DNA from 2 places in the Weizmannia agrestimuris genome. Region 1 is predicted to be linked to the other one. Evidence: a T-box and tRNA genes for the amino acid it is inferred to sense, from the RefSeq annotation. Region 1 holds a T-box; the other holds one or more tRNA genes.
What was found. The T-box of region 1 lies ahead of serS (serine--tRNA ligase). A T-box ahead of a tRNA ligase gene usually reads a tRNA of that ligase, here a tRNA-Ser.
Positions count from the first base shown of each region.

Region 1 (4,419 bases):
AAGGGGCGTACAAAAAAATGAAAACAGGAACAGATCTAGTGAAACGCGGGATGGCGGAAATGCAGAAAGGCGGCGTCATCATGGACGTGGTCAATGCCGAGCAGGCAAAACTCGCTGAAGAAGCAGGCGCTGTTGCCGTCATGGCATTGGAACGTGTTCCGTCTGATATCCGGAAAGCCGGAGGGGTTGCCCGTATGGCGGATCCTTCCATTGTGGAAGAAGTCATGAACGCCGTCAGCATTCCGGTAATGGCAAAAGCAAGGATCGGCCATATTGTTGAAGCGCGGGTGCTCGAAGCGATGGGCGTCGATTATATTGACGAAAGCGAAGTTTTAACGCCGGCCGACGATGAGTTCCACATCAATAAAAAAGAATTCACGGTACCGTTTGTGTGCGGCTGCCGCGATTTGGGGGAAGCGGCTCGAAGGATCGGGGAAGGCGCCTCGATGCTCAGGACAAAAGGCGAGCCGGGAACCGGGAATATCGTTGAAGCGGTCAGGCATATGCGGAAAGTGAATGCGCAGGTCCGCAAAGTGGTCAACATGAACGAAGATGAACTGATGACGGAAGCCAAACAGCTTGGTGCTCCGTATGAAGTGCTGTTGCAAATTAAAAAAGAAGGCCGGCTGCCAGTTGTGAACTTTGCTGCAGGCGGTGTTGCAACGCCGGCGGATGCGGCTTTGATGATGCAGCTCGGTGCGGACGGCGTTTTTGTCGGATCGGGGATTTTCAAATCGGAAAACCCGGCGAAATTTGCGAAAGCGATTGTCGAAGCAACGACCCATTACCAAGATTACAAACTGATTGCCGAATTGTCGAAAGACCTTGGAACAGCAATGAAAGGCTTGGAAATTTCAACATTGCCGGCTGAAGCAAGAATGCAGGAGCGCGGCTGGTAAGGAGAATCAGCATGAAAAAAATTGGTGTACTCGGCCTCCAGGGGGCTGTGGAGGAACATATCCGCGCAGTGGAAGCCTGCGGGGCGGAAGGTGTTGTCATTAAGAAAAAAGAGCAGTTGGACGAAATCGGCGGGCTCATCCTGCCGGGCGGAGAAAGCACGGCAATGCGGCGGCTCATTGACCGCTACGGTTTTATGGCGGAACTGAGACAGTTTGCCGAAAGCAAGCCGGTCTTTGGCACATGCGCAGGACTGATCCTGCTTGCAAAGCATATTGAAGGCCAGGAAGATGCGCATATCGGGGCAATGGATATTACGGTGGTGCGCAATTCTTTCGGCCGTCAGCGGGAAAGTTTTGAAGAAACCATCCGTGTGAACGGCATCGCGGAAGATTTTCCAGCTGTTTTTATTCGCGCGCCCCATATCGTTTCCGTTTCAGATCATGTTGAAGTGCTGGCCGAGTGCCGCGGGCGGATTGTTGCAGTTCGCCAAGGGAATTTGCTCGGCTGCTCCTTCCATCCGGAGTTAACGGATGACCTACGTATGACCGAATATTTTTTAAGTATGGCACGGATTCCGGTATAGTCTGTTGCAAAACGGATAAAATTGTAGTACATTAAGGTGTACGTGAAGACTGAAAAAGCAATGACAGGAACCAGTAGCAGAACGCTTTTCCTAAAGAGAGCCGGTGGGTGGTGGAAACTGGCGGAAAGCTTCTGTGAATCCATCCTTGAGCGGGTTGCTGAAAGCCGGGCGAGTAGGCATCCACGGGATAAAAACCCGTTATCCTTACAAAGCGGAAAACTCTTGTTTTCAATTTGGGTGGCAACGCGGGTTCACTCTCGTCCCTGTTTTCGGGGCGGGAGTTTTTTATTTGAATTTCGATAAAAGGAGAAGGATAGCATGTTGGACATCAAATTTTTGCGTGCGCATTTTGATGAAGTCAAAGAACGAATGCAGCACCGCGGAGAAGATTTGACCGATTTTGAAAAGTTCAGCGGGCTGGACCAAAGACGGCGCGAACTGATCATGGAAAGCGAAGCGTTGAAAAACAGGCGGAATGAAGTCACGCAGCAAGTTGCGGCACTGAAACGCGAAAAGAAAGATGCAACAAAGCTGATCGAGGAAATGCGCGGCGTCGGTGAAAAAATTAAAGCACTGGATGCCGAGTTAAAACAAGTCGAATCAGAACTTGAAATGCTGATGCTTTCTATCCCGAACATTCCGCATGAAAGCGTGCCGGTGGGAGACAGCGAAGAGGATAACGTCGAAATTCGGAAATGGGGCGAAGTGCCGGCGTTCGGATTTGAACCGAAACCGCACTGGGATATTGCCACTGACCTCGGCATCCTTGATTTTGAAAGGGCAGCCAAAGTGACCGGCAGCCGGTTCGTCTTTTACAAAGGGCTCGGCGCCCGCCTTGAACGTGCACTTTATAATTTTATGCTTGATCTGCACGTCGAAGAACACGGCTATGAAGAGGTATTGCCGCCGTATATGGTGAACCGCGCCAGCATGACAGGAACGGGGCAGCTGCCGAAATTTGAAGAAGACGCTTTTCTTGTCAATGAAAAAGACTATTTTCTGATTCCGACTGCCGAAGTGCCGGTGACAAATTATCACCGTGATGAAATTTTAAACGGCGACGACCTGCCGATCAATTATGTGGCGTTCAGTGCCTGTTTTCGTTCGGAAGCGGGTTCTGCCGGGCGCGATACACGCGGGCTGATCCGCCAGCACCAGTTTAACAAAGTGGAACTTGTGAAATTTGTCAAACCGGAAGATTCCTATAATGAACTCGAAAAACTGACCGGCCATGCGGAAAAAGTGCTGCAGCTTCTGGGCCTGCCTTATCATGTGATGAGCATGTGCACGGCGGACCTCGGGTTTACGGCAGCGAAAAAATATGATATTGAAGTATGGATGCCAAGCCAGCACGTATACCGCGAGATTTCTTCGTGCAGCAACTTCGAAGCCTTCCAGGCAAGGCGTGCGAACATCCGCTTTCGCAGGGAACCCAATGCGAAACCGGAACATGTCCATACGCTGAACGGGTCCGGACTTGCCATCGGGCGTACCGTCGCAGCCATCCTCGAAAATTACCAGCAGGCTGACGGCAGTGTGGTGGTGCCTGAAGTGCTCCGCCCGTATATGCGTACTGATATCATCAAACCGTAAAAAAAATCCCCGGCTTTGTACATGAAAAGTCGGGGATTTTTTGAAACATGTTTCCCGGAATCTTCCGCATTTTTTAGGTGCGCAGGATTTTACTTGAAAACACGGCTATATCTAGAGGCTGCTGAATCGTAAAAATTCTAGATTTGGCAAGGCTGCTGACAGCTTTGACAACCATTTAAATGCAAGGATTTTACAACAGATCCAGGGAAATGCTTGCACTCGAAACCCGATTCAACGTATGGAGAAGATAAAATCTCCCATTTCCGCAAAAGGATCTTCTATATTTTGAGACAGAACTTGCAGACAAACTCAGAATCGGATTCGTTCAGCAAATCCTATTTAGCTGAATAAGCGAGATTCTCAGAATTGGCAAGGATTCTAAAGAATTTGCCGATCTTTGCGCTCGAAAGCCGTTTCAACGGTGAGAAGAGGACAAAATCACCCCCTTTTTGCAGGTGGTGGCAACCATTAAAGCCGGGCTTGCTGGGAGAATCGGATAAATTGCCAAAATCCGATTCGTTCAGCTTCAGCTAGACCTATCTAAATATGCGCTTAGGCCTTCCCTTGGCTAAAGTTCAGATGCTTTTCTGCAGTACAAACTTGGTGTGCTTGACTTGTTTCAATCGTGTGGGTTATAATCTTTTTTGTCAAAATGGAGGAATACCCAAGTCTGGCTGAAGGGATCGGTCTTGAAAACCGACAGGCGGGTTACACCGCGCGGGGGTTCGAATCCCTCTTCCTCCGCTTAAAAAATGAAAGCCCGTGGGCCCCTGAGGCGTAAGCTGCGGGCTTTTTTCGTAGAGTAAAAAAGATACCATACTTTTGCATACCCGTGATCTCTCCGTAAATCATGAAAAAGCCCGTTACGCGATTGTAACGGGCTTTTTAGCCGCCATTATTTTTTTACGGCTGCTGCCTGTGCGAGCATGTAGCCGATCCGCTCGACAATCGGTTCGACGGCATCTTCATGTTCAAACAGGTCGTATTCGTCAATGTTCAGCCTGAGAACCGGGCAGGCATGGAAAGAGTCGATCCACTGCTCGTACCGTCTCTGCATTTCAATCCAGTATTCAACAGGGGTATCTTGTTCCATCGACCGGCCGCGTTTTTTGATCCGTTCCAAAATGTTTTCCAGTTTACCTTCCAAATAAATCATCAGGTCGGGATGCGGAAAATACGGCGTCATCACCATGGCATCGAACAAGTTTGTATAGGTTTCAAAATCAACGGCAGACATATTGCCTTTTTCGTAATGCATCTGGGCAAAAATGCCGGTATCCTCGTAAATGGAACGGTCCTGGATAAACCCGCCGCCGTATTCAAACATTTTTTTTTGCTCCTTG
Region 1 covers NZ_CALPDC010000056.1:4,534-8,952, forward strand. The annotation lists gene pdxS (pyridoxal 5'-phosphate synthase lyase subunit PdxS) at 18-899, shown strand; gene pdxT (pyridoxal 5'-phosphate synthase glutaminase subunit PdxT) at 911-1,483, shown strand; T-box leader at 1,535-1,751, shown strand; gene serS (serine--tRNA ligase) at 1,802-3,076, shown strand; tRNA gene NFR98_RS14285 (tRNA-Ser) at 3,731-3,820, shown strand; gene NFR98_RS14290 (deoxynucleoside kinase) at 3,972-4,419, opposite strand, start outside.

Region 2 (4,419 bases), on a different contig from region 1:
TCCGCCGCCGTCCCGAAATACTCCTTAAAAGCCTGAGACAAATTTGGGTTGCTCATGGTCGTTCCCCCCTAAGTGTAATAGAATAGAATAAAAAGATTGCAAACGTTTTCTTCAATTCCATCTTACACGCAGAAGTAAAAAAAGGCAACATTTTTACTAAAATTTTTACTGGTAATATTCCATTTCTAAATAGGGCTTGCTGAACGAATCCGATTCTGAGTTTGTACCAAATTTGTCTGCAAGCTCTGTCGCAAAATATATGTGAGAATGCGTGATTTTGTCTTCTAAATACGTTGAATCGGCTTTCGAGTGCAAGCTTTTCCCTGGATTTGTTGTAAAATCCTTGCATTTAAATTGTTGCCAAAGCTGTCAGCACTCTTGCCAAATCTAGGAATTTTGCTTATTCAGCAAGCCTTAAATAATACAGCCTCAGTACAATCATTTACCATTCCAATGCGATCCACTGCTGTAATAACTGATTTAAGATTTTTTCTCTTCTTTTTTTAAATCATCTTTTAAATACTCCATATCTTTTATGTACCTTTGGATTGTTTCTTCTATTGCGTCTTTTACTACTCGGGGATATCCCTTTTCATCTTCTAGTTTTTGTTCCTTCTTTAGCTCATCTATATCTTTAGTAAGCAAAGATATAGCCTTCTTCTTCTCATCTTTACTCATGAATTCATAGATTTTTCTCATAAAAAATACCTCGACAATAAATTATTTCTAAATTTTTATTTTTTTATTATAATACGTTTTGATAAGGAGGAGGCTTCTGTTATACGCAGCTTGCAGATGTCGAGCAGGAAACAAACGGCCTGCTGTCTTACACCCGCAAGCCGAAAACCACCCCGGAAACTATCAGGAAAATCCTTGAAAAATGGCTGGATGAAAACGTACGGGCTTACCCGTACATCATAGAACGTAAGCGAGCCATGGAGCGGCAACAGTGCAATATCAGCAGTTGCCGCTTTTTAGCGACAGCGACAAAGCGGGACGAAAAAAAGCGGCGGCGCTTTGCTGCTTTGCGCCCCCCCTTTTTTCCCGGCTGCTTAGACCATCGGGTGCTTTTTGATTTTACACGCGCGCGCCGAGCTGCATAAGGACGGCATCATCCATCGGTGGGTTGTGGAGCCCGGCGCGGACATCACGGTAATAGCGCTGCAGCGGGCTTTTTTGAAAAAGGCTGCGGGCGCCGACTATCCTCATGGCCAGATCCACAATTCTGTTTTCCCGCTGTTTAGACCATCGGATGCTTTTTGATTTTACACACGCGCGCCGAGCTGCATAAGGACGGCATCATCCATCGGCGGGTTGTGGAGCCCGGCGCGGACATCGCGGTAATAGCGCTGCAGCGGACTTTTTTCGGACAGGCTTCTGGCACCTACGATTCGCATCGCTAAATCAACTGCTTCTATCGCATGATTCGTAACCGCCATTTTCGCTGCCCCAAGTTCCGGGCCCATCTCTTTTCTTTGTTCTGCTCCGGCTTCATCCCACATTTTCGCAACCGAATACAGAAAATGCCGCGCCTGCATCAATTTCAGCTCGATTTCACCGAATTTCTGGCGGATAGCCGGCAGTTCCGCAATCGGATGGTTCAGGCTGTTCGGCGTATACGATTTAGCAAAGCGAGCCGCTTCCCGTTTTGCTGCCTCGGCAATGCCTAAATAACAGGCAGGGATATGGAGCAGATAACCGGCCGGCTCCTTCTTTTTCGTCTGGATCTCCGCCAGGTTCGCAAGCGGGACTTTGACGTTTTCCAGCACAACATCATGGCTGCCGGTTGCCCTTAAAGCAATGCTGTCCCATGTTTCGACGATGGAGAGGCCAGCCGTATCCCGCGGAACGACAAAACTGCCAACCGCTTCTTTTTCCGGAATCGTTGCGGTAATGATAAAAAAGTCGAGCACCGGAGACATGGTGGCAAAAGTTTTTCTCCCGTTTAACACCCATTCGCCGTTCTTTTCCGTTGCCGTTGTTTCCGGCATGCCACCGCGCGTCGGGCTGCCCGTTTGCGCTTCTGTTGCGCAAGTGTTGATGAGGGCGGCCTCCCCTGCTGCCGCACGGCAAATGCGTTCAAACAATTGCCCGTTCCATGTTCTTGTTTCGGACAAATGCATTAAAATCCCCATATGCCATCCAATGGAAAGGGCAGTCGACCCGTCCGCAACCGCGATGGCCTCTTGCAGGCGGACAAGCTCATACAGCGAAATGCCGCCCCCACCGTAGTTTTGTGGCACAGTCAGCTTTGTATAGCCTGTTTCTTTTAAATCTTGAATATTTTCAAAAGCAAACCGTCCTTCCAAGTCATTGGCAGCCGCCCTTTCGGAAAACGGGCCGGCAAGCGTTTGAATTAGGTCCAGTTTTTCCTCCAACGTTGAGGCTTTTAAAAAATCCATATCCTTTCCTCCCCCGGAAACATCTTTTCTCTTATTTTACCGGAAACATGCCGGAAAAACATTACAACACTTTTTTTAAATTTCCTCTTGCAATCCGGATTTTATTATAATATAATTTACATTGTCCTGATTGATTCCATGCTGGTGTAGCACAGTTGGTAGTGCACTTCACTCGTAATGAAGGGGTCGGAGGTTCGAGTCCTCTCACCAGCATCTTTCTTTTTTTCATATGGAGAAGTACCCAAGCGGCTGAAGGGGACGCACTCGAAATGCGTTAGGGCGGGTGACCGTCGCGTGGGTTCAAATCCCACCTTCTCCGCCATACATAGTGCATATAAAAATTCCGGAGAACTCCGGAATTTTTTTGCGTTTATGAACCACATGGCAATTCATGCTCCCAATCCCCGTAAACCGGATTCGGGAATACGATAAATTTGCGGCCAAATGCATGGCGGAAACGGTCTGCTTCCAGGCTGCGCGCCTTGTTTCCTTTTCCGTCAAATGTCTTAAAAAAGTCACCCAGATTATCACCGAACAAGGCAATGATGTCGTGGTCCTTTTCAACAACTTGCCGGCGCGTTTCTTTGCTGCTTGTTCCTGTTTGCAACAGCACATGGGAACGGACGGCCTGCGGGATCCCTTCTTTTTTCAAGTTGCGAAGGGTGGCATCCATATATTTTTCGTCCCGGTTTGAAATGTAATAAATATCGATTCCTTTTTTATCGGCATATTTTAAAAAGGAAAGTGCCCCCGGGAGCGGTTTTGCTTTTGCTTTTTTCACCCATGTCCCCCAGCCGCTGCCAAACGAAATGCCTTTTTCTGCCATATAAGATAAGTAGGGTCCGTTATCCAGCACCGTTTCATCGAGGTCCAGCACGATGGCCCGCTTCTTTTTTACTTTAGTTTTCAGGCTCTCCTTAATACGCTGTTTTCCGATATTGTATCCTTGATAATAGAGCGCTCTTGCTTCCCCGGATGTCCGGTACCAGGCAACCCCCATTTTGGTCTGTTCCGCTTTTTGCTTTGCCGTGCAGCCCGTAACCGGAACCGTCTTCATGACGGCAGCTTCCCGGTTTTGTTTGCCGCCTTCAGCAGAGCACCCCGCATTTCCAAGCACCAGCGCAAAGACAATTAGCAACCCTGCAAAATAGTTCATGCTTGCCCCTTCTTTCTAAAATGCTTTTACGATTAGTATAAGGGAACCCCGGAAATTGATACATGCTAAAATGGCATCTTTCACGGGGGTTGTTAGGCACTTCGAAGCGGTCTATTCTGATTTACGACGGGATTTTCATTCTTCCGCTGGCATGTATTTTTTGTGATATGGGCGTTTACGTACATTGTTTGTCGGAATTTCGCCCGCTTCCTTAACGTAGACCCCTTCTACGTTAAGGTACACCAGATTTTTCGCTCGCTTCCTTCACTTAGACGCATCCTACGTTAAGAAACAACGCGTTTTTTCCGCGCTTCCTTCACTCAGACCCGTTCTACGTTAAGGAACAACGGAATTTTCGCCCGCTTCCTTAACGTAGACCCGTTCTACGTTAAGAAACACGGCGTTTTTTCCGCGCTTCCTTCACTTAGACCCGTTCTACGTTAAGGAACAACGTCTTTTGCGCCCGCTTCCTTAACATAGACGCACTCTATGTTAAGGAACACTGCGTTTTTTGCTCGCTTCCTTAACGTAGGCGCGCTCTACGTTAAGGAACAACGGAATTTTCGCCCGCTTCCTTCACATAGGCGCGTCCTACGTTAAGAAACAATAATTTTTTCCCGCGCTTCCTTCACTTAGACCCGTTCTACGTTAAGAAACACCAGTTTTTGCGCCCGCTCCTTCACCTATACTCGTTTTATGCTCACTTTTCAAAAAAATAGTTGGCCTGTTTGCTCACTTACCATCTCTTTACCGTACTTTAGCTAAAAGGTTACCTGCTTCCTCCGCCTCGATCTAAAACCGTGCCAGCAAAAAAAGCAGCCCTTTCCCAATTTGGATAAGCGGCTGCTTTTTTCATTATCG
Region 2 covers NZ_CALPDC010000009.1:17,568-21,986, forward strand. The annotation lists gene NFR98_RS05880 (galactokinase) at 1-56, opposite strand, end outside; gene NFR98_RS05885 (hypothetical protein) at 481-699, opposite strand; gene NFR98_RS05890 (hypothetical protein) at 1,078-1,221, opposite strand; gene NFR98_RS05895 (acyl-CoA dehydrogenase family protein) at 1,266-2,402, opposite strand; tRNA gene NFR98_RS05900 (tRNA-Thr) at 2,543-2,615, shown strand; tRNA gene NFR98_RS05905 (tRNA-Ser) at 2,634-2,724, shown strand; gene NFR98_RS05910 (5'-nucleotidase, lipoprotein e(P4) family) at 2,773-3,558, opposite strand; gene NFR98_RS05915 (MMPL family transporter) at 4,414-4,419, opposite strand, start outside.
Region 2: it has a tRNA-Ser gene. The T-box ahead of serS (serine--tRNA ligase) is inferred to sense a tRNA for this amino acid. The anticodon was not compared.